One region of the Lutispora sp. genome, then DNA from elsewhere that is predicted to be linked to it. Evidence: riboswitches for the same ligand, from Rfam matches in the RefSeq annotation. Region 1 holds a riboswitch; each other region holds the start of a gene.
The links. Region 1 has a riboswitch for cobalamin ahead of ACESM9_RS02320 (ATP--cob(I)alamin adenosyltransferase). Riboswitches for the same ligand answer to the same signal wherever they lie in the genome.

Region 1 (8,662 bases):
TTATTTGAAACCTTCTATATGGTATTTGCATCCACATTGTTTTCTGTAATATTTGGAATGCCTTTAGGCATCATCACAGCAATATCTGAGAAGGGTAATATTTGGGAGAAGAAGAATTTAAACAGAATTCTAAATAGCGTAATAAATATAACAAGATCTTTTCCCTTCATAATACTGATGATTGCCGTATTTCCTCTGACAAAGCTGATAGTAGGAAAAAGAATAGGTACCACAGCGGCTATAGTGCCGTTGACTATAGCCGCAATACCTTTCGTTGCCAGGCTTGTTGAAACTGCAATAAAGGAGATAAACCCGGGCATCATAGAAGCTGCTCTATCTATGGGAGCTGATGTAAAACAGATTGTGTTCAGGGTTATGATACCTGAAGCTTTACCTTCCATAGCCTCGGGAATAATACTGACTATAATAAACCTTATTGGCTATTCTGCCATGGCGGGAGCTATCGGAGGCGGAGGATTGGGAAATCTGGCAATAAGATATGGTTATCAGGGATTTCAGGAAGATGTAATGATAGGGACAGTAATCGTTCTGATTTTAATGGTTCAAATAATTCAGGATATAGGAACAAGGATATACAGAAAACTTCTAAAATAGATTTAATAATAATATCAACTCAAAAATAATTATCGATAATTAAAATATACTTAATTCTAATTCAACCTGGCCAGTTGAATAAGAAAATCAAAACAATGAAAAATGAAAGGATGTTAAAAATTGAAAAAGATATTATCACTAGTTATAGCAATAGCTTTATTTAGTACATTATTAATCGGCTGTTCAACAGAACAACCAGCACCTGCACCAGGAACTGCAACAGGAGAAGAAAAAGGAGAAAAAGTCTTGAAAGTGGGGGCAACGCCTGTACCTCATGCAGAGATACTTGAAGTTGTTAAGCCTTTACTGGAAGAAAAGGGTATAAAACTTGAAGTGGTTGTATTTGATGATTATGTTCAGCCAAACACTGCATTGGCAGATAAAGAAATAGATGCAAACTTCTTTCAGCATCAGCCTTATTTAGATAATTTCAATGCAGAAAGAGATTTGAATCTTGTGTCTTTAGCTAAAGTGCATGTAGAGCCATTGGGACTTTATTCTAAGACTATAAAAAATATAGATGAATTAAAAGATGGCAGTACTATAGCAATCCCTAACGATGCCACAAACAATGCAAGAGCTTTGCTGCTCCTCCAGGCTAATGGAGTTATCAAACTAAAGGACGGAGGAACTATTACATCCACAGAGCTAGATGTGGTGGAAAATCCCCAAAATATTAAATTTGAAGCCATTGAAGCGGCACAATTACCCAGAGTCTTGGAAGATGTGGATGCAGCAGTAATAAATACAAACTTTGCTATACCTGCTGGCCTGAACCCTCTTAAAGATGCTCTTATAATAGAAGATGGAAACTCTCCTTATGCCAACATACTGGTTATTAGACAAGGAGAGGAAAGCAGAGAAGATTTGAAAGAGTTGGCAAATGTGTTGAACAGCAATGAAGTAAAAGAATTCATCGAAGAAAAATATGAAGGTGCTATAATTCCTGCATTTTAATCAATAAAGGACAAAATTTCAAATTTGAAGTATAATATATAGGTGGCCAATAATAATATAGATGGCTGCCTATATTGTTGTCTGAACCAATTTTAATACAAAATATAAGGGTAATAATATTTAAAATACTCGATAATAATCTTGATTGGACAAAAATCTTTCATAGAATTATAATTATAGTATTATGGTCAAAAATCAATTAATTGTAATATAACTGAAGGAGGTGTATATTTTGGAAAATACAGAGGGAAATGTATTACAGATTAATATAGAAGATGAGATGAAGAATTCCTTTATTGATTATGCCATGAGCGTTATTGTACAAAGAGCTCTTCCAGATGTGAGAGATGGTCTTAAGCCTGTACACAGGAGAATACTGTATGCCATGCACTCTATGGGTTTTACTCCTGATAAGCCTCACAGAAAATCAGCAACTACTGTCGGTGAAGTTTTAGGTAAATATCATCCCCATGGTGATGCTGCTGTATATGATACCATGGTAAGAATGGCACAAGATTTTTCATATAGATATACTCTTATTGATGGCCACGGAAACTTTGGTTCCATAGATGGAGATAGCGCTGCGGCAATGCGTTATACAGAAGCCAGGATGTCCAAAATATCTATGGAGTTGCTGAGGGATATCAATAAAGAAACTGTTGATTTTGTTCCAAACTATGATGAAAGCTTAAAGGAACCTTCTGTGCTCCCTTCTAAATTTCCAAATTTATTGGTCAATGGAAGCAACGGAATTGCAGTAGGTATGGCAACATCTATCCCGCCTCATAATCTAGGCGAGGTAATAGATGGGGTTATTGCTACTATAGATAATCCAGAAATAGAATTGGACCAGTTAATGAAACACATAAAAGGTCCTGACTTCCCAACAGGCGCTTTGATAATGGGTAGAGATGGAATCAAAAAGGCCTATGCTACCGGAAGAGGAAGGGTAATAATAAGGGCTAAAGCCGAAATCGAAAGCATGTCTGGCAATAGGCAAAGAATAGTTGTCACTGAGATTCCCTACCAAGTGAATAAAGCCAATCTGATTGAGAAGATTGCGGATCTTGTAAAGGATAAAAAAATCGAAGGCATTTCTGATTTGCGAGATGAATCTGATAGAGAAGGTATGAGAATTGTAATTGAGCTGAAAAGAGATGCCAATGCCAATATAGTATTGAACCTATTATATAAGCATACCCAGTTGCAAAGTTCCTTCAGCATAATAATGCTGGCTTTGGATAATGGTCAACCTAAGGTTATGAACCTGAGGGATATGATACAAAAATATATAGACCACCAAAGACAAATAATAATCAGACGAACCCAGTATGATTTAAGGAAAGCAGAAGAAAGAGCTCATATATTAGAAGGTTTAAGAATTGCCTTGGATCATATAGATGAAATTATTAACATTCTCAGAAGCTCAAAAACAGTACCCGAGGCAAAAGAGAGAATGATGGAAAGATTCGGCTTATCTGATGCTCAAGCAACTGCTATAGCAGAGATGAGATTAAAGAGTCTTACAGGTTTGGAAAGAAGTAAAATTGAAGAAGAATATCTTGGTTTGATAAAGGACATTGAATACTATAAGTCCATATTAGCCAGTGAACTCATGGTTTCCAATATAATAAAACAGGAACTTCTGGATATAAAGAAGACATATGGAGATAAAAGAAGAAGCAAAATAACTCACTCTGTTGAGGAAGTAAATGAGGAAGATCTCATAGAAGAGGAAGAGGTTGCAGTTACTCTAACCCATTTTGGCTATATAAAGAGGCTTCCTGCAGACACCTATAAGAGCCAAAGGAGGGGAGGCAAAGGCATCACTGCTCTTCAGACGAGAGAAGATGATTTTGTCGAACATTTGTTTATCACCTCAACACATAATTACTTGCTATTCTTTACAAACAAGGGTAGAATGTTTAGACTCAAGGCCTATGAAATTCCTGAGGCAGGAAGACAGGCGAAAGGCACTGCGTTGGTAAATCTGCTTCAACTGGATAGGAATGAAGCGGTCAATGCTGTAATACCTATAAAAGGGTTTGAAGATGAAGGATATCTAATTTTCATGACTAAAAACGGGACAATAAAGAAAACAGAATTGAAGCAGTATGCATCTCAGAGGGTGACTGGTCTTAATGCAATAACTCTAAGGGACGAAGATGAGCTTATTTCTGTTAAGCTAACAAGAGGCACTACAGAGCTTATTGCTATTACAAGACATGGTTTGGCCATAAGATTCCCAGAAACAGATGTGAGGGATATGGGTCGTACAGCTATGGGTGTCAGAGGTGTTACATTAAATCCTGATGATAGCGTTATAGCTTTAGATATAGTAGAAGAAGATGCAGAACTTTTGGTAATAAGCGAAAAAGGCTTTGGTAAAAGAACTCCATTATCCGAATACCGATTACAGAGCCGTGGAGGTAAAGGAATCAAAACTTCAAACATAACAGCAAAAACCGGCTACTTGGTTGGAGCAAAGGTTGTAAAGGATGACTGCGAGGTTATGCTAATCAGTGCCGAAGGAGTTATCATAAGAATGCATGTTAAAGATATATCGGTAATGGGCAGAAGTACTCAGGGTGTGACATTAATGAAGCTTGCAGAAAACGACAGTGTAGTTGCTTTAGCCAAAATAGTTCCCGATGAAGAATGTTGATAAAAATAGCTTTCGCTGTTGCAGCGAAAGCTATTTTTTCATGCTTCCCATTTTATTAAAACCTTTGTCATCCATTTTTTTATGTCAATTCTATAAACTTCTTCAAGTGCATCATTTATCAGAATATCTTTGGTGGAACCGTAAGAATGCATTTTTCCATTGCTTAACAAAATAACCTTATCCGCATATTCCTGAACAAGATTTAAGTCATGAAGCACCGTAATAGTAGCCCTTTTTTTTTGCTTTTTCCATTCATTGATATATTCAAGCAGTTCTATCTGATATCTTAAGTCAAGATGGTTAGTAGGTTCATCCAGCAAAATTACCTTAGGATCCTGAGCAAAAATTTTAGCCAGAAAGACTCGTTGAAGCTGGCCTCCTGAAAGCTGATTTATCTTAGCATTTCTTATACTTAACAGGCCTACTTTTTCCATAGAGTCGTAGATTATATCTTTGTCAAGAGGTGACAATCGTGGAAGCACACTATCCATGTGACAATACCTGCCTAAAGATACTGTTTCATATACCGTATATGGAAAGTATATAGAATTAATCTGCGTCATCAAAGCAATATTCCTGGCTAAGGTTTTTCTATTCATTTTTTTGATTTCTGTATTATCAATTCTGATGCTGCCTTTATAAGGTATAATATGTGCCAGTGCTTTAAGCAGAGTGGATTTTCCACAGCCATTGGGGCCTATTATGGATAAATTGCAGCCTGGTTCCAAGTCAAATGAAATATCTTTTATAATATCCTGGTTGTTATAACCACAAAATATATGGTTTACATTAAACATGTAAATCACCTGCTTTTTTTAAAATAGATGTATGCAAAAAAGGGAGCACCAATTAGAGATGTAACAGCTCCTACAGGAAGTTCCGAGGGTGATACTATGGTTCTTGCTATTATATCTGAAAAAATCATCAGCGCCCCTCCAAACACAGCCGATATCGGCAGCACATAAATATGTTTTGAGCCAAAAAACTTTCTGGCAACATGAGGGGCTATGAGGTCCACAAAGCCTATGGTTCCACTTAATGCTACCGAGCTTCCGGTAAGAATAGATGAAAAAATTAAGAGTTTTTTCTTTACCTTTTCTGTTTCTACTCCATTGGATTTAGCCTCATCTTCACCAAAAGAAAGCAGATCCATTTCATTTGTATATTTCATAACCCCTGTAATACCAATAACAAAGAATATTGATGCAGCTTTTACATAGTTCCAACCTCTCAGAGAAAAGGATCCCATTTACCATAGGACTATACTTTCTATATTTTCCCTATATAAAGCAGTCAGTATGGTAAGGGCGGCATTGACAAACAATGAAAAAACCATTCCAACCAAAATTATTGTATTGCTGGACAACCCTTCATCTACTTTCCTTGAAAAAGCTATGACTGTAAAAACAGTTATAAGCCCGGATATGAAACCTATCAGAGGCAAGGTCAGGTTACCAAGGAAGGGGATACTTATTCCAAATACTATTATGAGACCTGCGCTAAGGGATGCTCCTGAAGAAACCCCCAAGGTATAGGGGGAAGCAAGAGGGTTTTTCAATATGGATTGAATAACCGTTCCACTAGCGGATAAAGCTGCCCCCACCAAAAATGCCAGGAAAACTCTTGGGAGTCTTAAAGTCCATATAATAGATACAGTGTTTGGCTTAAGTCCCTGCTTCAAAGGAAAGTCAAATAATTTATGAAGGATAATATCTATAATATCTTTGGCTGTTATGTTTACAGTTCCTATTAAAACGGCGGATAGCATAATAATAATTGTTGCTGATATGATAAGGAGTACTTTTGTTTTATTCATATATATCGGGGTAAACAGCATGGGCAATTTCTTTCAATGCTTTTATTATATTCTGTGTAGGTCTTGAAGAAGAATTAGCATCTATATAGAAAACCTGGTCTGATGCCACTGCAGTTATACTATCCCATCCATCACGATTCTTCAATTCTTCAATAGGATTTTCTATGTAATTGACATTGGTAAGAATAACTTCAGGGTTTGCTTCCAGCACTGCTTCACTACTGATGGCAATTCCTTTTCCTTTATCTGCAAATACATTATCAACTCCTGCTATTTCTAAAATTTCCTGCAAGAAAGAGCCTTTGCCGAAGGTAAACAAATTGGGAGCAGGTGAAATTTCAAAATATACTTTTTTTCTTTTTGTGATCCCTTCTCCTATTTTTCTATACTTATCAATTTCATCTTTCATATTTTCTATTATTTTATCAGCTTTATCTTTTGTACCAGTAACTTCTCCAATAAAGCTTATATCATCATATATGCCCTGGATGCTGTCGCTGATTGGAATATAAACAACGGATGTGCCCGATTCCTTTAATAAAGAAAAAGGATCTCTTCCGCCTAATTTATTTATTTCAGAAGCTATAATAATATCAGGATTAAGATTAACTATTGTTTCTGCATCCGGATTCATCATGTCAAAAAATGTAACGTCAGGATTTATACCTTCAACATCCTTTGAATATTTATCTGCACCTACGATTTTATCACCCAGACCTAAAGCTGCCAGTATTTCTGTATTTGAAGGTGCTGTTGAAACAATCCTATTTATCTTTTCGGGCAGTATTATATCATTGCCCTCTCTATCTTTGACTGTTGGTTGAGATGAATTACATGCAGTTACAGCAAACATTAGTATTATCGATAAAAGTATTAGTATATTTCTATTCTTCATATACTTACCTCCATAACGCTTCATTAATTAGGTTTATAACGATAACAAGATTACTTAAATTTATAATTTCTGCTTACAAAATCGATTTCTTCTACATTTTCCTGAGCATTAAGTTTAATAGCCAGCAAAAAGAAATAGTCAGATAAAAGGTTTACGAAATCATAGAGAAGAGGATCCACTTTATTTCCCTTTGCTTCGTATCTGTGCATTAATCTTGTCAGTTTCAGACATTTGTTTCGCAGTACATGTGAAAGTGATGCTGAAACTGTTCCCTGAGGCAATACAAATCGCAAGTAATTATGATTGGTTTCTTCATGATATTTGATACTGATTTCATGAAGCCAATTCAGTTCATCTCTGGTTACAGCAGTTTTAACGCGCAAAGAACTGTTCATGTGGTAAACAAGTGTTTCTACTTTTGTCAATTCATCTTTTAGCTCTCTGTCGGTTATATGAGCTTTTAACAGACCGATATGACATGCAATTTCATCAGTGCAAAATTCATAATCGGTTTTCAGATCCTCTGGATCATCATACATAAATGAATAAGCGCAAAAAATAGTTCCTTCTTTCATTTTTCCTTTCATTTTTTATCACCCTTTTTTATTTAATTATTTGAGGGATTTTAAGAGAATTAAAAAGCGCACCACAAGGGTGCGCCTGATGAATTGCAGTAATAGGCATACATGACAAATGAGATACATGTGAAATGCATAACCTTCAGCCTTTATATCCCACCCTCAGAGGATACTGGCCAACCAGACTTAGGCAGGTCTCCCGGCTCCACTTCCTCCTACTCTCTTACCTTCCCGCTTGCGCAGTGGCATAATCAGATTTCGTCAGTGTTACGGTTACTGGGGTAGCTCGGTCTATCCGATTCCCTATTAAGTATTAAAACACCTAAGTCCTTATTAAATTGTAATTCAATTATATTTTTATAGTATTGCTTTGTCAACTTACTTTAGATTTGTTTTTAAAACATCTTCTAAATTTTCTCCAGATATGGTCAAACCATTTTCAGTATTTTTTACTTTGAAAAAGTCCACTAATAATATATTGTCATGTTTTTCAACATTTCCGCTTATACCAGGTATGATTATTATTTCCACATCCTCCTTGGCTTCTTCTGCAAGTTTGTCTAAATTCAATTTTTTTATAGCATCAATTGTAGGTTGAACATCATCTATATATTCTAATGTCATAAGATTATTAGAATAAAATTTTCTTTCTACTTTGTTGCCAGAGAAAGGTTCCTTGTTATTAAGAGCACTTAAAACTCTTCTAAGAGATTCATTGTTAAAATCCACGTTATATATGTATGAGAATTCTCTCATAGAGCAGAGGTCATTTAAAAAGCTCTCATTAACTTTTTCTTTTGATTTAATTGAACTCCAAAAAAATAACATTACTTCCAGACCGTTTAGATTTGTTTTGATACTTGCCATGTTAATCCTCCCATTTCTTGTTGAGTTTATATGTAATAATAACTGATGCTTCAGTATTATTATAACACTTTCTATATATTTATCATTTATAATATAATTTTTTATCTATTAAAAAAGAAAAACAAATAAAAATGAATAATTGATTAATAATAAAAGAAGGATTCTATTCTATAGTTCAGAGAAACTTTGCTTTTTATTAGGAATTGCTTGGAGGCATTAATGACGGATAATTAACGCTAAGGTAATTTACACTTTCTTTTGTAATATAA
Region 2 (10,637 bases), on a different contig from region 1:
GATAGGGCCTCATTATATACAGCACGGCAAAGATCTTTACCCACATGATGCAGCCGGCGTACCTTGGACTGCGGCTTATATACAGGCTATTGGAGATCCAATTACTAATTTACATGAAAATATGGCAGCAGAACAAAAGGCCAGAACTACCTATGAGCATCTGATTCAGTCTACCAATGACCGAGGTGTTATTGAAACACTGAGCTTCTTAAGAGAGAGAGAAGTTGTCCATTTCCAGAGGTTTGGAGAGACCCTAAGATTAGTTCAAGAGTATTTAGATAGAAAAATGTATTATTAATAAATCCGGCTTTAAGGCCGGATTTATTAATGTTACTTCACATAATTCAATTTTTTAGCATTTGCAACGATTGCTTGATTCTAAAACTTCATCCAATATGGTTTCGCAATCTACTATTACAGTGCATATGCAATGAACATCTACAAATTTGAATTTATCATGGTAACGGAATACTGCCAAATCGCCTATTACTGCTACCAGACATACATCTTCCAGAATACAGTCTTCGCATGTATCCAATATGATTGTTACTCTATTATTATCATCCTTTGCCAGCATACATAGCAGCTCTCTTATGTTATCTGGGAAATTCTTAATTTTGAATTCTCTGCATTCCTTTTTGCCATAATCCTTGCCCATATACCGTTCACCTCCTAATTTTAGGTGTCACCCACCTCTAATATCATAATATTTTTTGTTGCCTAAAGTGTTACTGGTCTTAGCAAAAATTTTGGACTCAAATAGAATGGATTATGACATTGACACATTTTTTTAAGAACATTATAATAAATTCAATAGAATAAGTTTTGGTGCCTTGGGGATGTTATGCATACCGAGGTTAAAAGGGAAAGCAGTGAAAAGCTGCTGCAGCCCCCGCTACTGTATATGGGGATGAAATCCAACTTAGCCATTGGGAGACCGAGAAGGCTGGAGAGTAAGATGAACCATGAGCCAGGAAACCTGCCAAATACCAAATTCAACCTTCGGAGGGAGGGGATGATTGATTATGTATATTCCCACACTTCAGGTGTGGTTTTTTTATTTATTTTAATTAAGGAGAGGATTTATTTGAAAGACCTGGAGAAGATACTGGCAGAAATAAAAGGAGCCTATGAACAAAGTAAAGTGAAGGCGAAAGAGAGACTGGATAATCTGGCAAAGCCTTTGGGAAGCTTAGGACAACTTGAGAATATAGCAATAAAGCTTTCCGGTATAACAGGAAGGCTTGACAATCCTATGAAAAACAGGCAGCTAATTGTAATGTCTTCAGATAATGGTGTAGTAGAAGAGGGAGTCAGCTGTTGCCCTCAGAACATTACCGTAATCCAAACAATTAATATGCTAAGAGGACTTACTGGGGTAGGAGTGCTGGCAAAGCATGCAGGTGCCAAGCTTAAGGTGGTTGATATTGGAATCAATGCAGATGTGGAATATCCAGGTTTGTATTATAGAAAAATTAGAAAAGGAACCTGGAATATTTCTAAGGGTCCTGCTATGACAAGGGAAGAAGCCATAAAATCAATAATGACAGGTATAGATATGGTTGAAGAATCTGTTAAAGAAGGAGCGGAAGTTCTAGGCACCGGAGAAATGGGTATAGGAAATACCAGTACCAGCAGTGCAATTGTAATGGCTTTTACGGGAAGCAGTGCTGATATTGTAGTAGGAAAAGGTGCCGGGCTTACAGAGGAAGCCTATGAGAATAAAAAAAGAGTGATAAAACAAGCGTTGGAAATAAATAAACCAGATATTAATGACCCTGTTGATGTTTTGACAAAAGTAGGCGGTTTTGATATAGGAGGAATGGCTGGGTGCTTCATAGGAGCTGCCTATTATAGGATACCAATTCTTATAGATGGTTTAATCTCTGCAGCAGCGGCTTTGCTGGCTTACAAGCTTAACCCACTGGTTGTGGATTACATGTTCTCAACTCATTGTTCTGCAGAACCTGGCTATAAGATAGTTATGGATGAATTAGGACTTAAGCCTATGCTTAATCTGGACATGAGGTTAGGAGAGGGAAGCGGCTGTGCTGTTTCATATGATATCTTAGATGCTGCCAATGATATTATAACAAAGATGGCAACCTTTGAGGAGGCAACTATCTTTAATGATTTTTTAGTTGATATAAGGTAGGGATATATAATGGGGAAATGCATTTTAGTAACCGGAGGTGCCAGAAGCGGTAAAAGCAAATTTTCCGAGAAGCTTGCACGAAGCTATGGAGATAAGGTGCTTTATATTGCTACTGCAGTAGCCTTCGATAGGGAAATGGAAGACAGGATAAAAAAGCATAAGGAATCAAGAAATAAGGAATGGATGACTGTAGAAACCTATAAAGATATCCATAAAGTTATACATAAATACGGTGAAGATTATAGTTGTTTTTTACTGGATTGCATAACGGTTATGGTCACAAATCAATTGCTGGAGTATTTTCATTATGATATGGAGTATGCCAGGATTGAAGACTATAACAGAGCTGAGGAGCACATAAAAGAACAGATTATCACCATGATGGAAGCGATAAAAGTATCACCAGCAGACACCATACTGGTTACCAATGAAGTGGGCTGGGGCATAGTACCTGAAAATCCAGTGGCAAGAGCATTTAGAGATATTTCAGGGAGAATAAATCAAATTGCAGCGGAAAGGGCAGATGAGGTTTACCTGGCTGTATCAGGTATACCCGTCAGGATAAAATGATATTATGAGAAGCCTGGTTTTAATGATACAATTTTTTACCAGAATACCCATAAGAATAGATATAAATGCCGAAGAAGAAGATTTTTCAAGGGGAATAGTATTTATGCCCCTTGTAGGTTTGATAGTAGGTTTGTTTAACTATGGATTATACTCTTTGGCTCGATATTTACTAGGTGATACCCTTGCCCCGGTTTTGTGGCTGACATCAAATATATTTATTACAGGAGGCATACATCTGGATGGCCTTGGGGATACCTGTGATGGTTTATTTTCTGCCAGAGACAAGAAAAGAATGCTGGAAATAATGAAAGACAGCAGGATAGGTACAAATGGAGTAATCGCTATAGTATTAGATTTTATCTTCAGACTGAGCCTGTTGTATTCACTGCCATACAGAGCCATAGGTCTTGCCATAATCTTAGCCCCTGTTGTTGCTAAAACTCTTGTTCTCTTACTTATGGGAATATCAAAATATGCAAGAGCTAATGGAGGCATGGGAGGTCTCTTCTATTCCCATATGTCTGTAAAAAGACTTATTCTTGGTATTGGATCAGGTATTCTTATGATCTTAGGCCTAGGCTCCATAAAAGGGCTGATGGCATTACTTGGAAGCGTTATTATAATACTGGCTTTCAGAAAAATGGTGGTTGACAGGATAGATGGAATGACAGGAGATACATTAGGAGCTGCCAGTGAATTGGCTGAAATATGTTTCATAATCTTTATATATATATTGGAAAGGAATATATTCTAATGCTTAAATTGTATCTTATCAGGCATGGCGAAACTGATTTTAACAAGCCTGGAGTTTTTTTTGGCAGTAAGGATCCAGATTTGAATCATGAAGGTAAAAAGCAATGTATAGAACTGGAAAGAGCTATGGATGACATTAAATTGGATGTTATCATTTCCAGTCCCTTAAAGAGATGTATACAAACAGCTCAAGTACTTGCTTCAAAAAAAGGATTAGTAATAGATATTATTGAGCAATTGAGAGAAATGGATTTTGGTCTATGGGAAGGATGCCATTACGACGATGTTGCCAGGCTCTATCCAGATGATTGGAAGATGGGGATGGAGGACTGGAGAGACATGAACCCTACAAAGGGAGAATGTTTTAGAGATTTTTATTCCAGGGTTAGTAATGCTATTAAAACAATCATTGAATCAAATGAAGGTAAAAATGTTGCATTAATAACCCATGGAGGGTGTATGAGAGTGATAGTTTCAGTTTTGCTGGGACTAAAAGAGGAAGGCTTTTGGAGTTTTCATTTTGAACACGGAAAATACAGTCTATTGGAAATAGAAGAAGGCCATTGCACCATCAGGAAAATAAATTGCATTTGACAAAGAAGGAGTAAAATATGAAAGCAAAATCAATTATGATACAGGGTACAGGGTCCTCAGTGGGTAAAAGCATTATTTGTGCTGCTTTATGCAGGATATTTACCCAAGACGGATATAATGTAAACCCTTTTAAATCCCAAAATATGTCTTTAATTTTTCACATAACAAAGGAAGGTTATAAAATAGCAATAGCTCAAGCTATGCAAGCCCAGGCCTGCATGAAAGAACCTTCCCCGGACATGAATCCTGTTTTGCTGATACCTACTACAGATAAGAAGTCTCAGGTTATAATATCAGGAAAACTCTATAAAGAGATGGCGGCGGAAGAGTATTTTAAGTTTAAACCTCAACTAAAGGAAAAAATTACTGCTGTATATCATAAACTATCCCAAAACAGTGATATTGTGATCATTGAAGGAGCTGGAAGCCCAGCAGAAATAAATCTTAAACGAGAGGATTTCGTCAATATGGGAATGGCAGAAATTGCAGATGCTCCTGTCATACTGGTAGGGGATATAGATAAGGGAGGCGTCTTTGCATCACTGGCAGGCACCATGCTGCTTCTCGATGAAGAAGAAAAGAAAAGGGTTAAAGGAGTCATTATAAATAAGTTCAGGGGGAGTTATAAATTATTAGAGCCAGGATTGAGAATGCTTGAAGAAATAATAAAAGTACCTGTTTTAGGTGTGGTTCCTTATGTGCAGCATCAACTGCCTGAGGAAGACAGCTTAGGGGATAAGCAATCACATGGAGTAGAAGAAAATATAGATAAGGAAAAACAGCTAGATATAATTGCAGACACAGTGAGAAAGAGCTTGAATATGGATAAAATATACGAAATTCTGGAGAAAAAGACAGATGCTTCAGATATGGATTGCTAATTTAATGGATTTGATCGTCGGTGATCCCTATAATATGCCTCATCCAATAAGGCTTATAGCTTCTTATATCAATTTGTTTGAGAAGACAATAAGAAAAACATGTAAAAGCAGCAAGGCTTTAAGAATAGCAGGAGTTCTCCTGACTATCTCAACTTTGCTAATAAGCTATGGACTGGTATATATTATACTGGATTTTTCTGAAGCTATTAACCAATGGTTTAGCTTTGTACTGAGTGCAATATTAATGTACTACTGTATAGCAGGTAGATGTCTCCACAAAGAAGCCTACAAAATTATGAATGCCTTATTACAGAATGATTTACCTGAGGCCAGAAAACTGCTGTCCTACATAGTGGGCAGAGATACAGACAGGCTTGATGAAAAAGATATAGGCAGAGGTGTCATAGAGACTGTATCTGAAAATACAAGCGATGGCATCATAGCTCCTCTTTTTTATATGTTTATAGGAGGAGCGCCTTTTGCTATGGCATATAAAGCCATCAATACATTGGATTCTATGGTAGGATATAAAAATGACAGGTATAGGGATTTTGGATGGGCTTCTGCAAAGCTAGACGATATTGCTAATTACATACCTGCACGTTTAACAGCACTTTTTATGGTGATAGGAGCATTTACGCTAGGTATGAACTATAAGAATTCCTTTAGAATTGTTCTAAGGGATGGGAGAAAACACTTGAGTCCCAATAGTGGCTATCCTGAGGCAGCAGCGGCAGGGGCTTTGGGCATAATGCTGGGAGGAAATAATTATTATTTTGGCAAGCTTGTTGTTAAACCAACAATTGGTGATAAAACAAAATCAATAGAGGCAAAAGATATAAAACAAATGGTAAAGCTTATGTATGCCAGCTGGTTTATGGCTTTAATGTTTTTTTCAGCTATAACTTACTTTCTAAAGGGGATATAAAATATGAGTTTTCATGGCGGAAACATATATGATTACAAAAATATATTATATGATTTCAGTGCTAATATAAATCCGGCAGGTATTCCTCAAAGCTTTAAAAAAGCTCTGACTGATAATATGGGTGTATTTGCCAGGTACCCTGATATAGAGTACCGAGAACTAAAAAGAAATATTAAAGATTATCTAGTCTTGGATGATAATGCACATATATTGGTAGGGAATGGGGCTGTAGATCTTATATATTCTATTGTGGACGGTCTGGGTTATAATAAACTGTTCACAATGGGACCTACCTTTTCAGAATATAAAAAAGCAGCTCAAATATCTCATATTCAGTATGAGGAAATTTCCTGCTATAATCATGATTTTTCCCAAATAGATATAGAATTGTTTTTAGATAAAGTCGAAAAAAAATCCATAGTAATTTTATGCAATCCAAGCAATCCGACAGGATTTTTAATGGATATATCAACCCTTGTTTATATAGCTGCTGAATTAAATAAAAAGAATTGTATTTTAATAATTGATGAGGCATTCATCGAATTCACTGATGATTACCCCCATAGCTCATTTTTATCAAGACTTTGTGATTTTGAAAATACAGTTTTAATCAGGGCAGCCACAAAGTTTTTCGGTATGCCGGGAATCAGGCTGGGATATGCTGTGACTTATAGCAGGAGCATATGTGAGAAAATAAAAAAAATCCAGCAACCATGGTGCATTAATTCAGCAGCAGTAATTGCTGGTAGTTGCATATTTAAGGATACGGATTATATATCCAAGTCCCATGATTGGATAAAAGAGGAGAGGTCATTTCTTTACAATGGATTATCTAAATTAAAAGGTGTAGAAGTATATCCATCGAAAGCAAATTTCCACCTTCTTAAGATCACTAAAAAAAATATGGACGCTTATGAGCTTAGAAATGAATTGGTCAATCACGGCATTTTGATAAGAACTCCAGATGGATTCTCCTATTTGACACCTGAGCATTTTCGACTTGCTGTGCTGGACAGATGTGCTAATACATTTTTACTATCAGCGATGTATGAAGTTTTAGGATTTATGTAGCACTTATATGACTCCCCGAATACTATGATATTATCATAGTTATCGGGGAGTGATGTTAATGTCCGTAACTGCAGCACATTGGATTTACTGTATAATGGTTTTAGTCATATTAGGTTTTATGATGGCTAGAAAAGAAACTATCATTCCGTGTATTGTAGGAGTATTTTTAATAGGTTTGGCTGCCAAAGGCTCCATAATTGGTGCCACAAGAGCCATATTTGATTCATTCATTGTTGCAGGTATCGAATTGATCAGTGTGATAATGATTATTTCCGTTATTGTTGCTATGGCTAAGCTGCTAGAGGAAATAGGTGCCAATTATTTAATGGCAGCTCCTATAGCAAAGATTATTAAAACCCCTGATGCAGCTTTTTTCACAATAGGTATAGTAATGTTATTAGTATCATGGTTCTTCTGGCCTTCACCGGCTACAGCATTGATTGGTGCAGTTCTTTTACCTGTTGCCATAAGAGTAGGCTTGCCGGTTATAGGTTTTGCTGTGGCGATGAATATATTCGGCCATGGTATCGGATTGTCAACTGATTTCATCATTCAAGGGGCACCCACTATAACTGCAACATCCGGAGGTGTTTCGGTAGTTGATGTTATGTATCAGGGAATTCCTCTATATGCGGTTATGGCTATTGTAACAGTTGCAGCCTCCTATATCATTCTTAAGAGAGATATGAAATCAGGAAACATTATTAAACCACAAGTTGAAATGTACAATGTGGAGAATACAATAAAATATCCTAAAATTGCAAAATGGACTGCAATCATTGTACCTATTTTGTTTTTGTTGGATATAATTGCAATGTTTGCCTTCAATTTGGTAGGAGGAGATGCCACAGCCTTGGTAGGTGGTACTGCAGCAATTGTTCTCTGTGTTTTGTGTGGTGTACTTTATAAAGAAGAAGCTTTAGAGAAGATTGCAGAATATATCAAAAAAGGCTTTGCTTTCGGTATGGAGATATTTGGACCCATTTTGCCTATTGCAGGGTTCTTTTATCTGGGAGAGGTAGGACCTTTTACAACAGTATTCGGCGATATTCTTCCTGAAGGTTCAATGGGTATATTATCAGATATGGGGCTTCTTCTTGCCTCAAGCGTTGCTTTGAGCAAGCCAGTTGCAGCTATTCTGGAAACCACTGTTGGTGCAATAACAGGTCTTGATGGTTCGGGATTTTCAGGAATGAATTTAGCCGGTTCCATCGCAAAGGTATTCGGTACGGCTGTTAATGTAAGCGTGGCAAAATTATGCGCATTAGGTCAGATAGCTGCAATTTGGGTTGGGGGTGGCACCATCATACCCTGGGCTGTAATTCCAGTTGCGGCAATAACAGGAATAAAGCCCATGGATATTGCAAGAAAGAATCTGGTACCTGTTATTATAGGACTTGTGGCGACAACTATAGTAGCAATGTTCATACTATAAGAGGTTTATACTATAACGAGGGAGCTTTGCTTCCTCTTATTTTCTTTAGTGTCATGGCAATCAATAAAGCTGTGAAGGATATGACAGACATAATTCGGTACAGAGTGAATATACCGAAGTTTTCTATGATAATGCCTCCGCCCATATTTCCAATAAGAGCTCCAGCTCCAAATATTAAGGCTGACATCAAAGATATGCTGAAGGATCGAGCCTCTGCCGGTATAATACCAGACATATAATCCAACCCACCAGCCATGAAAAGCGGGAAGGTAAAGCCTTGGAGAAACTGAATAGTTATTATAAATGAAGTATTATTCCAAAGAGTGCATAAGAAAAATCTTAATGAGAATACCAACAGCGACAATAAATAGGTATTGATAGAACCAATTCTATTGATAATCTTGCTTGAAATAAAAAACACTGGTATCTCAGACATTGCTACCACAAACCATAACAATCCAAGATTTTGTATATTTCCCCCCGTTTCCTGCAGCAGGACGCCAACATAGCTCATATTTGCACCATATGAAATACTTGCGATTGTGACAGAAAGCAAAAATACTAGGAGGGTCATATTTCTTAATACTTGTAAGGGGTCTACCTTGCTTTTTTCTTCTCTGGGAGCTTCATCTTTAAAATTCAATCTGTATAAAAACAATACTGCAAACAGGCTAAAAAAGGGATACAGATAAAAGGCTATGTTGATAGAGGTTCTTGCAATGACCAGCCCTAATACAAATGAAGATATTGCATAACCTGCAGAGCCCATCAAACGGACCCTGCCATATTTTATGTTATTGTATCTGTTTATTATCTTATAGCACAAAGAGTCTGTTAGAGATAATATACTGCTTTGAAAAGCTATAAAAACTATGGTTGACAGAATAATAAATTGATATCTATAGGATTGAACAAGCAAAACTATAGCTATTGAACTGGCAATAACAGCAATGTATAGAGCCTTTTTAATATCTATATATTTATCTGTCAAATAGCCCCAAACAGGCTGAAACATAACATTGACTAAAGAGTTTAAAGCAAATATGGATCCAATCTGAACATAAGAAAGCTGCCTATCCTGCAAATACAGCAATAAAAAAGGGGTATAGCAGGCAAAAACCCAATAGATTGCAAAATACAAACAGGATAAATCTTTATACACATTATTTTTTTTCAATCAATATCACCTCGGAAAGTCATGAAATAATTATACCAGATGATTTGGATAATATAAACAAAGATTTAATTAACCCATATCTATAAAGGATATAGAATCATCTTTTAATTCTGTTAAATATATAAATATTGTTAAAAAGTATAGCACAAATATTTAATTATGATATAATATATAAGGTAAAAATATAAATTTTAGCTTTTTAGGGGGTAAAAAACTTGAACAGGCTATATGCTTCTATGGATGGAGTGGAAATCCAATGCAGCAAGATACATTATAATTTGCCTATAAAACAGTTGATTGATATTGCAGTTGAAAAAGAAGGCTGTATTATTGCTAGTAATGGAGCTTTGTGCGTTAATACGGGCAAATATACAGGAAGATCACCTAACGATAGATTTATAGTAGACACACCATCTGTTCATGAACATGTGAATTGGAACAAAGGAAACATGCCAATGACAATGGAGAACTTTGACAAATTGTATGCTAAAGTATTAGAGTATATTAAATACAAAGAAGTTTTTGTATTCGAGGGTTTTGTTGGAGCTGATAAAGAATATAGAATGCCCGTAAGGGTTATTAATGAGTTTGCATATCAGAATTTATTCTCTCAACAGATGTTAAGAAAGGCTAAAAAAGAAGAGTTGGTAAATTTCCAACCAGAATTCGATATTTATGTTGTACCGGATTTACATGCTGATCCAGAGGTCGATGGAACAAATTCAGAAGCATTTATTGTACTTAATTTTGAGAAAAAGATAGTGCTTATCGGTGGAACAAAGTATTGTGGAGAAATAAAGAAATCCATATTTACGGTAATGAACTATCTACTTCCATTCAAAGGTGTTTTACCTATGCACTGTTCTGCTAATATGGGAAAAAACGGAGATGTAACATTATTTTTCGGGTTATCTGGAACAGGAAAAACCACATTGTCTGCAGATGATGATAGGAAACTAATAGGAGACGATGAGCATGGCTGGACCGATAACGGAGTTTTCAATTTTGAGGGAGGCTGCTATGCTAAGTGTATTAAACTTTCTAAAGAGCACGAGCCTCAGATTTGGGCAGCT
Region 3 (10,637 bases), on a different contig from region 1:
ACCGCCGCTTAACTCACTAAAATGCCTATTGGAAAACTCCAAAGTGTTGGTATACTTCATAGACCTTTCAGCAATTTTAATATCCTCTGCTGTCTCACCTTTCATTCTTTTAACATAAGGGTACCGGCCCATAAGTACCATATCCTTCACCTTATAGTCAAACTCCATAAGAATATTCTGGGGCACCACAGAAACCTTTTTACTGATTTCCTTTTGTGAAAGTTTTCTAATATCATCGTTTCCCAGCATAATTATACCTTTTTGAGGTTTTAGATATCTGGAGAGATTTCTCAAAAAAGTACTTTTCCCTGAACCGTTAGGACCTATGATACTTATGAAACTCCCTGCTTTCATGCTGAGATTTATATCCTTCAATATGCTCTTGCTTCCATAGCTAAAATCTAAGCCTTCTACCCTTACTTCATAATCCATATCCATACCCGCCTATTGCTTAAAATGTATCATTATGCAAAGCCTCGGCCATTTCTCTAATAGCCTCTACTACTCTTGGACCCGGTCTTGAGACAATATTATCATCAGTCATTACATGAATTTTTCCATCCCTGACACATGGGAGTTTGCTAAATAATTCATCCTTCATTATATCTTCTTTTCTCATGCCCTCGTCAGTAGAATGATAAGCAGCAATTAAAATGTCGGGATTCTGTTTCAGCAACTCCTCAAAACTGTACTGGGCCCAGCCCTCTGTCTCTGCTGCTACATTCTGACCTCCGGCTATTTGTATTATTTCATTGATATAGGTTCCTTGGCCTGTTGTAAATAATGGTTCCTTCCATACCAGATAGAATACTTTTGGTTTTTCCTTACCCATAACCTTGATTTCTATTTCCTCTATATCCTTTTTTATATTGTTTATTAACTCTTCCGCCTTCGTTTCTTGACCTACAAACTTGCCTATCATTGCTATGGAATCATATATTGACTCTACACCTGCAGCTTCAGTTGAGGCAACAGGAATGCTCAATCCCTCAAGAGCTGCCATCAAATCTTCTTGCAGGAATCCGCCTGCCAGAACCAAATCAGGATTCATCTTCTTTATCAATTCAATATTGGGATTGTCAAAGTCACCTATCTTGTCGATATCTTTTGCTTCCTCTGGATAGTCACAGTAACTGGTCACTCCCACTAATTTTTCTCCTGCCCCAAGAGCAAAGACGATTTCTGTGTTTGTTGGTGATAAGGATACTATTCTCTCTGGTGTCTTATTCAATACCACCTTTTTCCCTTTTATATCCATTATCTCTATTTTTGCCGTTTCTTTGCTATTGTCACTACTCTCTCCTGTCTGACAAGAAGTCAAAGCTAAAAGTAGCATTAATGTAAGCATTATTATAGTAAGTTTTCTAAGTCTTTTCATTGTAAACACTCCTCCAATATGTTTTAAATAAAAAAGGAATTTATATTTTCCGACATAACAAAATAAAAACCTTTCTCCAGTGAGAAAGGAATATTTCGTAATAATTCACCTCCCCATCGCTCGTAGGCAAGCTAAAACTACAGTTCAGGCAGGTTTCCTGGCTATGGTTCACAGCTGCCTAGGCCTTCCCGATTAAATCAGTGGCATTTCTAGGCCGCTCCCCCTCACAGTGGCGGGACCGCATGGGAATTTCACCCATTTCCCTTTTAACTGCATATACAGCACCTGAACTTTTATATTTTATTTTCCTATATCGTTATTATTTTAGCACAATATTAATCAGTTTACAACAAATCAAATTTAAACCAGTACTCTTACATCTCCTATTTATTGAGAATTAATCTTACTAATGGGTTATAGGTAGAAAGTTTGAAAAATTTGTACTATTTAGTTGAATCTGTTATAATATTGTTAATAAATGTCTAATACATGTAATTATTACAATGGGGGCGAAGGTATGTCAAATGAAATCACTCTAGATATAAGACAATGTAAGCCAGGAATGAAGGTATCAGAAGAAATCATCAATAATTTTGGAGCTATTTTAGTTCACAAATACACCATATTGGATGATTACACCGTAAATAAACTCATGAACTTTGGAATAGAAAAAGTTAAAGTCTATGAAGATTATGAACCAAAAACTAAAAATGATATGGAAGTTAACATAGTATATGAAGAAAAAGTAAATGAGTTCAAAACTATAATAAAGGATATCGGTATTGGCAAGAAATTGGATACCTTAAAAGTGCAAAACATAGTCAGAGAATTAAATGACAGTTTTACTTCCATTAATGAAATAATTACAAATCTTAAAAGCAATAGGGCTATTGATGAATATACATACTCTCATAGTTTAAATGTCTCTCTTCTATGCTCTCTTATCGGTAATTGGTTAGGCTTAAGCCCAGCTCAAAAAAGAACACTATCCTACTGTGGACTTCTCCATGATATAGGCAAATCAAAAATACCTCCTGAAATATTGGATAAACCTGGTCCACTAACACCTAGCGAATATGAAGAAATGAAAAAGCATTCTATATTTGGTTATAAGATACTAGAAGGAAATATTGCAATAAGTAAGGATATTATGATGGCTGTACTTATGCACCACGAAAGAGAAGACGGTAGCGGGTACCCCTTTGGACTAAAGGGTGATAAAATAAGTTTTTATGCTAAGGTCACAGCTATAGCTGATGTCTTCGATGCTATGACTTCAGACAGGGTATACAAGAAACGCCAAACTTGCTTTGATGTTTTTGAGATGTTTGAAAGTGAATATTTAACAAAGTGCGATGCAAATATACTGCTTACTTTTCTCAGCAGAGTTGCAAGCTATTATATTGGAAGCAATGTAAGACTTAGTGACGGCTCCTATGGTGAAATAGTATTTATAAACCAGAAGGCAATATCAAAACCTATTATTAGATTGGAAGATTCGAGAATAGTAGATTTAAGCATGGAAAAAGAACTGCAAATTGAAGAGGTTCTCTAATAAAGATATAAGTATGTATAACTAAATATTAGAATATCTGATATAATAGTATTGTTAATGTATTAAAATGAGGAGGTAATGAAATGCCTTTAGTTACTTCAAAAGATATGTTTAAAAAAGCTTACGACGGCCAATATGCCGTAGGAGCATTTAATGTAAACAACATGGAGATAATCCAGGGCATTGTTGAAGCAGCCAAGGAGGAACAGGCTCCACTAATACTTCAAGTGTCAGCAGGTGCCAGAAAATATGCAAAGCATATTTATCTTATGAAATTGGTTGAAGCTGCAGTAGAGGACAGCGGCCTTTCTATTTGTCTACATTTGGATCATGGTGAGGATTTCGAAATATGTAAAGCTTGCGTAGATGGTGGTTTTACATCAGTTATGATCGATGGTTCCAAGTATCCCTTCGAGGAGAACATTGCCATAACCAAAAAGGTAGTAGAATATGCTCATGATAAAGGTGTTGTAGTAGAAGCTGAACTTGGAAGGCTTGCAGGCATTGAAGATGCTGTAAACGTGAGTGATAGAGATGCTACCTTCACAGATCCAGACCAAGCAGTAGAATTTGTAGAAAGAACCGGTGTCGATTCCCTTGCCATTGCCATAGGAACCAGTCATGGAGCATATAAGTTCAAGGGTGAACCAATGCTTGATTTTGAAAGGCTGGAAAAGATAAGCAAGCTTCTTCCTGGATTCCCGTTAGTACTTCATGGTGCATCCACTGTGCTTCCAGAGTTCGTAGATCTATGCAATACATATGGTGGAGATGTTAAGGGAGCCAAAGGTGTTCCCGAAGATATGCTTTTGAGAGCAGGAAAGCTCGGAGTCTGCAAGATCAATATCGATACCGACCTTAGACTTGCAATGACCGCTTCCATAAGAAAACATTTGTACGAAAACCCAAGCGATTTTGATCCTCGCAAGTATTTGAAACCTGCAAGAGAAGCCATAAAGGATATGGTTAAGCATAAGATGAGGAATGTGTTAAATTGCAGCGGTAAAGCGTAATTGTGCGTAGCCTAGGGGATTCCTCTTGGGACTGGCCTCTGGTCGCTAGTCGCCAGTCACTGGTATTAGGGTATTCCTCTAGGGTGTTTAATGGTACTGCTTCGATACTGTATTAAACTAGAATAAGCATATGTGCAGTTCACATGAGTATTGATTTTGGTAACTCTAAAGCTCATATCCTAAGAAAAATCTAACGCCTCCCAAAGGGCCTCCATGCCCTGGAAGGCTTGGGCAGCATCCGTGCTGCCCATACGATTTTTCTAAGGACATTTCGCTAAGAGTTACAAGCAAAATCAATAAATATGTTCACTTGCACATATGCTTATTCTTTAGTTACTGCAGCTTTCTTCTATACAGTGAAATCTAGGTGATATATAATAGAGCATTTTTGTTAACTTTGCTAATGACTCTTTGCGAAATCTAAAATAGAGAATTCGTAAGCACGGCATGGAGGCCGTGCTAGGCGCAACTGGCGAAGCATAGGGCATGGATGCCCGTTTTGCGCCGTTAGAATTCTCTTTTAGATGAGCATTAGAGTCACCAAAGTTAATAACCCATGCGATATTATATATCCCTAAGATTGGCTTGTGCTGCTACACTAGCAAATCTCATACAATGCTAGGCAATGTAGCTACAAACTCCAGGAATCCTGCGCTGTCTGAGGTGTAATCAGGAGCATAGGGGCTTTCTCTCTCTATTATGCAATCTGTAATCAGGTATGTGGTTATACCAAGCATCTTTGCTATCATATCTTCCAGCATATCATTGCCTACCATGAGACAATTCTCCGGTTTCTTATTATTTAGCTTCAGAATATCTTCATAAAACTTTGGATTAGGCTTGCAAAATCTGCATATCTCGAAATTAGTTACATAGCTGAAATCATCCAAATTCAATCCTGCCCATTGAATCCTTTTATCTATAGCAAGCTTTGGGAATAATGGATTTGTGGCTATTATTACATCATACCCTTTAGATTTTAGTATATTTACTGCTTTTATCATGTTCTCCATTCTGTATGTGGCATCCTTTACCAGGTCAAACTCTTTTTCGTAGAATTCATTGAATCCAGCAATATACAAATCTCTATGCTCTTCCCTTATGAGCTGATTAAATTTCTCAAAAAAGATATCTTGATTCAATCTGACGCCGTCTGAGTTCTTAATCATATAAATAGTAGATTCCCATATATTATTATATAGTTCTTTTGGAGAGCAATATTTCTCAAACTTAGTGCCCAGAAGTGAAAAATATTTATTTTCAAATTCCTTATAATCCATTCCCAATAAGGTTCCATCTAAATCAAACAATACTGTATCTATCATGATAAATCTTTCCTCCATTTAATTCTAACCCTATCACAGTAATAAAAAATTACCCTTGTAAAAATATAATCATAAAGCAAATAGGCAGGCTGTATGCCTATAATTATCCATCCAATAGGTAGTGCAGTAGCTATATTTAATGCAAAAAGCTTGGTACATATAACATAAGCCAAAACTATTGCTATATTGAAAAAAGCTAGCTTCAGCGGTATCTGGATAATTAATCTTCTTGTCTTTTCAATATAAAACTTAATTATGGGATAAAGTCCGAATATCAAAATGTAAGGAATTGTATTCACAACATTTCCTAACATAATAAAAGATAGCATAGATGTGGCACCATAGAGCATCCAGGCCTGTCTTACTCCCATCTCAACCAATACCAGACCAGGTATTATTCCGGTTAAGAAGTACATAGTAAGCTTCATGGAAGGTAAATAAAAGGCGAAGTACAGGAATATCAAACTTACAGCGGTTAGAATTCCTCCCAAAGCAGCCTTTCTTCCCAATATTTACACCCCCCTTGCTAGATGCAGTTTATCAAATCCCCACCCATACACTCGCAACAACAATCAGAACAAATAAGACACTGACACATGGTGCACAGATCCGGTCCTCCTGCACTATATCTTCTATCATATCCATAAGCTTGATATCTGTTATTGGCATAGGCAATTCGATTCAATGCATCTCTATACTCCATGTTTGATGGATCCATATTTACAGCAGTATTTATGCTGTTAACCGCTTCATTATACCAACCTTTTCTCATAAATATTAAGCCTCTTAAGTAATGCCATTCTGCATCCTTCATAGTTACTCTATTGAGCAAAGTTTCTGCAGCTTGGATATTGCCATTCATAATATTCATTCTTATCTGCGAATATAAGCTGGTATCGTTTCCATAGCCACTGTTGCTGCCATAGGAACTGCTTTGATTCCTATACTGAGAACCACTTTTTTCATATTGCTTCATCAAATAATCATAAGCTTGATTGATTTCTTTTAATTTCTCTTCTGCCAGCTCAGAAAGGGGATTATTCCTGTATTGATCAGGATGATATTTCTTAACCAATTCTTTATATGCTCGTTTTATTTCATCTACTGAGGCCCCTTCTCTGATGCCTAATACCTCATAGGGATTTCTCATCCTTATTGCAGCTCCTTCCTTCTAATACACTTTTTGTTTTTTTGTCCATTCCTAAGTATAGTATATTTTCTATTATGCTTTTGTTGTTCATATCAAGCAGTTCAAAGGCTGATGCAGCCTGTGCCAATGTATGAATCAAATTAAATCTTACTTCATCTCTTATTCTATTTTTAAACTCATTAACCTCTTCATCCTTATACATATATTGAAGCAAAAGAGGATTATAGCTATTCTTTTCTATATCCTTTTCAATATCATCAAAAGCATCTATTATATATATCCACTTTCCTATGTTATAACCCAACCACTCTACGGCTTCTTTTTTCTTATCATTATCCCAATTACAGCCTATGCTTATAATGCCTTTTATTAATTCTCCAAAAGGATCTGCAGCTATATCCATAGAACTGCATCTCTGGCTTTCCAAAGCATGAAGCTTTTCGAGGGATTTTTTTATGTGACTCTCCGCTTCTTTACTGCAATTCAATGCTCTTTTATATCCAGGGCTTATTACTATCTGCCCCAACTTTGCCAGGTAACTTTTTTCATCAGTCCAATCATCCTTAAATTTGTAATAGGTCAGGATAATATTTATATCTGCGGAAAAATCCACACTGTTACTGTTCTTAACAACCCATTTCCTTTTTAGTGGATTAGCAATACAGGGCTCTTTTTTAAGACTGACAGATTCTTTATTAATAGAAGAGAGAAGCATACCTAAAAAAACTGAATCATAATTGAGAGCAAATCTGCATAGTGGTCCAAAGCTCTTGCCCATTGATTTACATACTCCACAATAATATGCTCTGAATAATTCATATTCTTTTATTTTCATCTCGCCCTTATCAGGCAATATATATCCAAACATAAATAACCCTATCTTTTTCATAAATAATATTATATTGATATTATTCTGTTTCTTATGTAAACTCTTTACAAAACTCAAAGTCCTTCATAATTATAACATAGCTTAAGCCACTTTTCAGCAAAAAACAAATACAGACCAATAGCCATACTATAGCAAGTATGGTTATCAGTCTGTTTTTTTCAAATTCAATATATGGAGAGCTTATCTAGTTATTATAAGTAAGCTTTCAGAAACTCTGGAACATTGTCGGGATTTCGACTCATGCTCACAATGAAGTCAACTTCAAATTCCTTATTGAGTTTCTCCAAATTTTCAACGAACCCTTTCAGGCATTCATCTTGTGCATTTGAAATAACCCTCATTCCGTCAATAAAGATGGTTTCGATATCAAAGTTTTGGGAAATAACTCCGCACAAAAAACCATAAAAAGCCTTCAAATTCTCAATCTGAAATTCTCCAGCATTGATGAATCGAAGACTTCTATCCAAATCGTAAATATGATTATTGTCTCTGTCGATGTACACAACGTGACCTTTAGAAGCTTTTGAAACTTCATTTGCCATATCAATCATCAGCTTAGTCTTACCGGTGCCTTTCTCACCTACAATGAACCTAACCATTTTAATTACCCCCTAACATATTTTTTTTAGAGATTAATTAGAGCATACTATATTCTCAAGATTATTTCAATTGATTTTTTCATAGAAATCAAAATATTACAATGTTCAATGTATAATATCTGGTATATGCTCAAATTATTATATATATGTAAATTTCTTGTCATAAATAGAGAAATGTGAGGTATAATCCATCATGTCTCATTTTTCAGATTAATTTCACTATTTACATTATTCCTATCTTTTGAGATAATAAAATCAAAGTATATTTTCTATCATTGATAAACTACAGATGTAATATATTTTTGACAACTTTATTTATATGTCCTATTATATTTCATCTGTGGTACCAAAGATAGAAATTATTATCATTTCATTAAGAAAGGAGTTATGAAGATGACCAACAAAACAAGGCAGCGTAGAGAAGCTACAGTACTGGATGCCTTAATCCCCATTATACTCACCATAGGAATATTAATGTACACCATATTAGTTGAAGGAGGAGATGTCCATATCCCTCTAGTCTTAGGCTCAATTATTGTTACATTAATAGCTGTCTACAGACTAGGCTTTACTTGGGGAGAGATTGAAGAAGGCTTTATAAACACTATCATGGGTACTATGCAAGCAATATTAATTCTCGCAATCATAGGTATGATCATCGGAACATGGATTCTAGGCGGTATAGTTCCTACTCTAATTTACTACGGTTTGCAGGTATTATCACCATCCTTCTTCCTTATCGCTTCAATGATACTCTGCAGTATAGTATCTCTTGCAACAGGTAGTTCCTGGACAACAGCAGGTACAGTTGGTATAGCCCTTATGGGTGTTGCAGCAGGTCTTGGAGTTCCTGGACCAATGGCAGCCGGTGCAATAATTTCCGGTGCATATTTTGGTGATAAGTTATCACCTCTATCTGATACTACAAATCTTGCACCAGCCATGGCTGGAGCAAATCTTTTCGATCACATTAAACATATGTTCTTTACTACAGGTACTAGTTACGTCATAGCTCTTATCGCATTCGGTATTATGGGAGCAGGATTTGCTGGTAAAGAACTCGATGTTCCAGCTATCAACGAACTTCTAAATATCATGAGCTCAAACTTTAATATCAGTCCTATACTGCTAATCGTTCCAGTAATAGTTATAGTTTTAGTTGCTATGAAGACACCAGCTATACCAGGCTTGATGATAGGTACTGTCCTTGGTGGACTTGCTGCTTTACTATTTCAAGGTGCTTCTGTTGGAGCAGTGTTGGATGCAATGCAATACGGTGTAGTTTCTGAGACAGGAAACCAGTTACTTGATGACCTGCTAACCCGTGGTGGTTTGCAGAGCATGATGTGGACCATATCCTTGATACTTTGCGCTTTAACATTCGGTGGAATGCTTGAAAAAACAGGCATGCTTGATGTTTTAGCTAAGAGAATACTTGGCTTTGCAAAGAGCACAGGTTCTTTGGTAACAGTTACAATAATTTCTTCAATATTTGTTAATGGTTTGGCTGGAGATCAGTATCTTGCAATAGTTCTTCCTGGTAAAATGTACAAAGATGAATTCCATAAGAGAGGATTAGCACCAAGAAACCTTTCAAGATGCTTGGAAGATGCAGGTACTATGACATCCTCATTATTCCCATGGAATACATGCGGTGCAGCAATGTCAGGTTATTTGGGAATTCCTACAATTGAGTATATTCCATATGCTATACTAAACTGGATAAGCCCAATAGTATCAATCGTATTCGGCTATACAGGTATAACTATGATGAAGCTTGAAGATGATCCATCTGCACCAGAATACAAGGGAAAAGCAGCTAGCGCATAATTCAATAGATTAGAAAGCCTCGTTGATAAATCAACGGGGCTTTTTGCATCTTCTAGCAAATATATACAAACATATAAGTCATTGCAGTGTACATACTAATACTATGAGAGATAAATTTTATAGGTTTATGGCTTACGGTTTGATAGGTTGGTGTCTGGAAATCTTATGGACCGGCCTAGGTTCCCTGATTCACGGTAATTTCATGCTCTATAGCTTCACCTATATGTGGATGTTTTTTATCTACGGTATGGGAATGTTTCTTGAACCAATTCACAATAGAATCAGGAATTGGAATACATATCTGAGAGGAGGTATCTGGGTTATAATCATATTTACCATAGAATATATTTGTGGCTGGGCCTTGGAAAGCATACTAGGCCACTGTCCATGGGACTATGGTAATGGAGTACTGTCTATAAACGGCTACATAAGATTGGATTTTGCTGTAGCATGGTTTTTTACTGGTTTACTCTACGAGAAAGTACACGACTTCCTCATAATGCTTCAAAGCATGTCCAATAATAATTACATGTCAAAAAAAGAATAAAATAGCATGAGCAGGCCAATAGCCTCTCATGCTATTTTATTCTAATACAATTCATGGTATCCATAAATTCTTGAATAATTTCTGTGTGATCCCCTGGAATTATTATATGATGATTAGCAATAGGATTCTTAAAGAAATAATCTATGCTCTCATGAAGTTTAATTCTTAACTGAGTCCTGCACATATTTGAATTATTCAAGTTCTCCAATATTTCTCCCCTTGACAGGAAGTATTTGTCTAAGCCCGATCCACCACATTTTATTACGGTAACAGGTCCTTTCTTAATTTGTCCTTGAATTCCAACGCTTTTTAGAGATTCGAAATGATTCCTTATAATGTATTTTTCTGTTA

Region 2: another riboswitch for cobalamin. It lies ahead of cobT (nicotinate-nucleotide--dimethylbenzimidazole phosphoribosyltransferase); the one in region 1 lies ahead of ACESM9_RS02320 (ATP--cob(I)alamin adenosyltransferase).
Region 3: another riboswitch for cobalamin. It lies ahead of ACESM9_RS10230 (ABC transporter substrate-binding protein); the one in region 1 lies ahead of ACESM9_RS02320 (ATP--cob(I)alamin adenosyltransferase).

What each region holds. Positions count from the first base shown of each region.
Region 1 is NZ_JAWLCK010000006.1:54,051-62,712, forward strand. It holds gene ACESM9_RS02290 (methionine ABC transporter permease) at 1-615, shown strand, start outside; gene ACESM9_RS02295 (MetQ/NlpA family ABC transporter substrate-binding protein) at 736-1,572, shown strand; gene gyrA (DNA gyrase subunit A) at 1,805-4,237, shown strand; gene ACESM9_RS02305 (ABC transporter ATP-binding protein) at 4,276-5,034, opposite strand; partial or broken gene ACESM9_RS02310 (FecCD family ABC transporter permease) at 5,040-6,053, opposite strand; gene ACESM9_RS02315 (ABC transporter substrate-binding protein) at 6,046-6,948, opposite strand; gene ACESM9_RS02320 (ATP--cob(I)alamin adenosyltransferase) at 6,999-7,535, opposite strand; cobalamin riboswitch at 7,698-7,867, opposite strand; gene ACESM9_RS02325 (hypothetical protein) at 7,905-8,393, opposite strand.
Region 2 is NZ_JAWLCK010000021.1:914-11,550, forward strand. It holds gene ACESM9_RS05210 (manganese catalase family protein) at 1-298, shown strand, start outside; gene ACESM9_RS05215 (hypothetical protein) at 353-658, opposite strand; cobalamin riboswitch at 810-1,002, shown strand; gene cobT (nicotinate-nucleotide--dimethylbenzimidazole phosphoribosyltransferase) at 1,088-2,155, shown strand; gene cobU (bifunctional adenosylcobinamide kinase/adenosylcobinamide-phosphate guanylyltransferase) at 2,165-2,725, shown strand; gene cobS (adenosylcobinamide-GDP ribazoletransferase) at 2,730-3,479, shown strand; gene cobC (alpha-ribazole phosphatase) at 3,479-4,072, shown strand; partial or broken gene ACESM9_RS05240 (cobyric acid synthase) at 4,090-4,809, shown strand; gene cbiB (adenosylcobinamide-phosphate synthase CbiB) at 4,931-5,881, shown strand; gene ACESM9_RS05250 (pyridoxal phosphate-dependent aminotransferase) at 5,885-6,952, shown strand; gene ACESM9_RS05255 (hypothetical protein) at 7,005-8,387, shown strand; gene ACESM9_RS05260 (MFS transporter) at 8,398-9,549, opposite strand; gene pckA (phosphoenolpyruvate carboxykinase (ATP)) at 9,801-10,637, shown strand, end outside.
Region 3 is NZ_JAWLCK010000069.1:179-10,815, forward strand. It holds partial or broken gene ACESM9_RS10225 (ABC transporter ATP-binding protein) at 1-432, opposite strand, end outside; gene ACESM9_RS10230 (ABC transporter substrate-binding protein) at 452-1,378, opposite strand; cobalamin riboswitch at 1,508-1,682, opposite strand; gene ACESM9_RS10235 (HD-GYP domain-containing protein) at 1,896-2,933, shown strand; gene fba (class II fructose-1,6-bisphosphate aldolase) at 3,017-3,946, shown strand; gene ACESM9_RS10245 (HAD family hydrolase) at 4,555-5,271, opposite strand; gene ACESM9_RS10250 (hypothetical protein) at 5,268-5,780, opposite strand; gene ACESM9_RS10255 (J domain-containing protein) at 5,798-6,421, opposite strand; gene ACESM9_RS10260 (DUF5685 family protein) at 6,405-7,310, opposite strand; gene ACESM9_RS10265 (ATP-binding protein) at 7,502-7,909, opposite strand; gene nhaC (Na+/H+ antiporter NhaC) at 8,303-9,739, shown strand; gene ACESM9_RS10275 (putative ABC transporter permease) at 9,843-10,286, shown strand; gene ACESM9_RS10280 (fucose isomerase) at 10,318-10,637, opposite strand, start outside.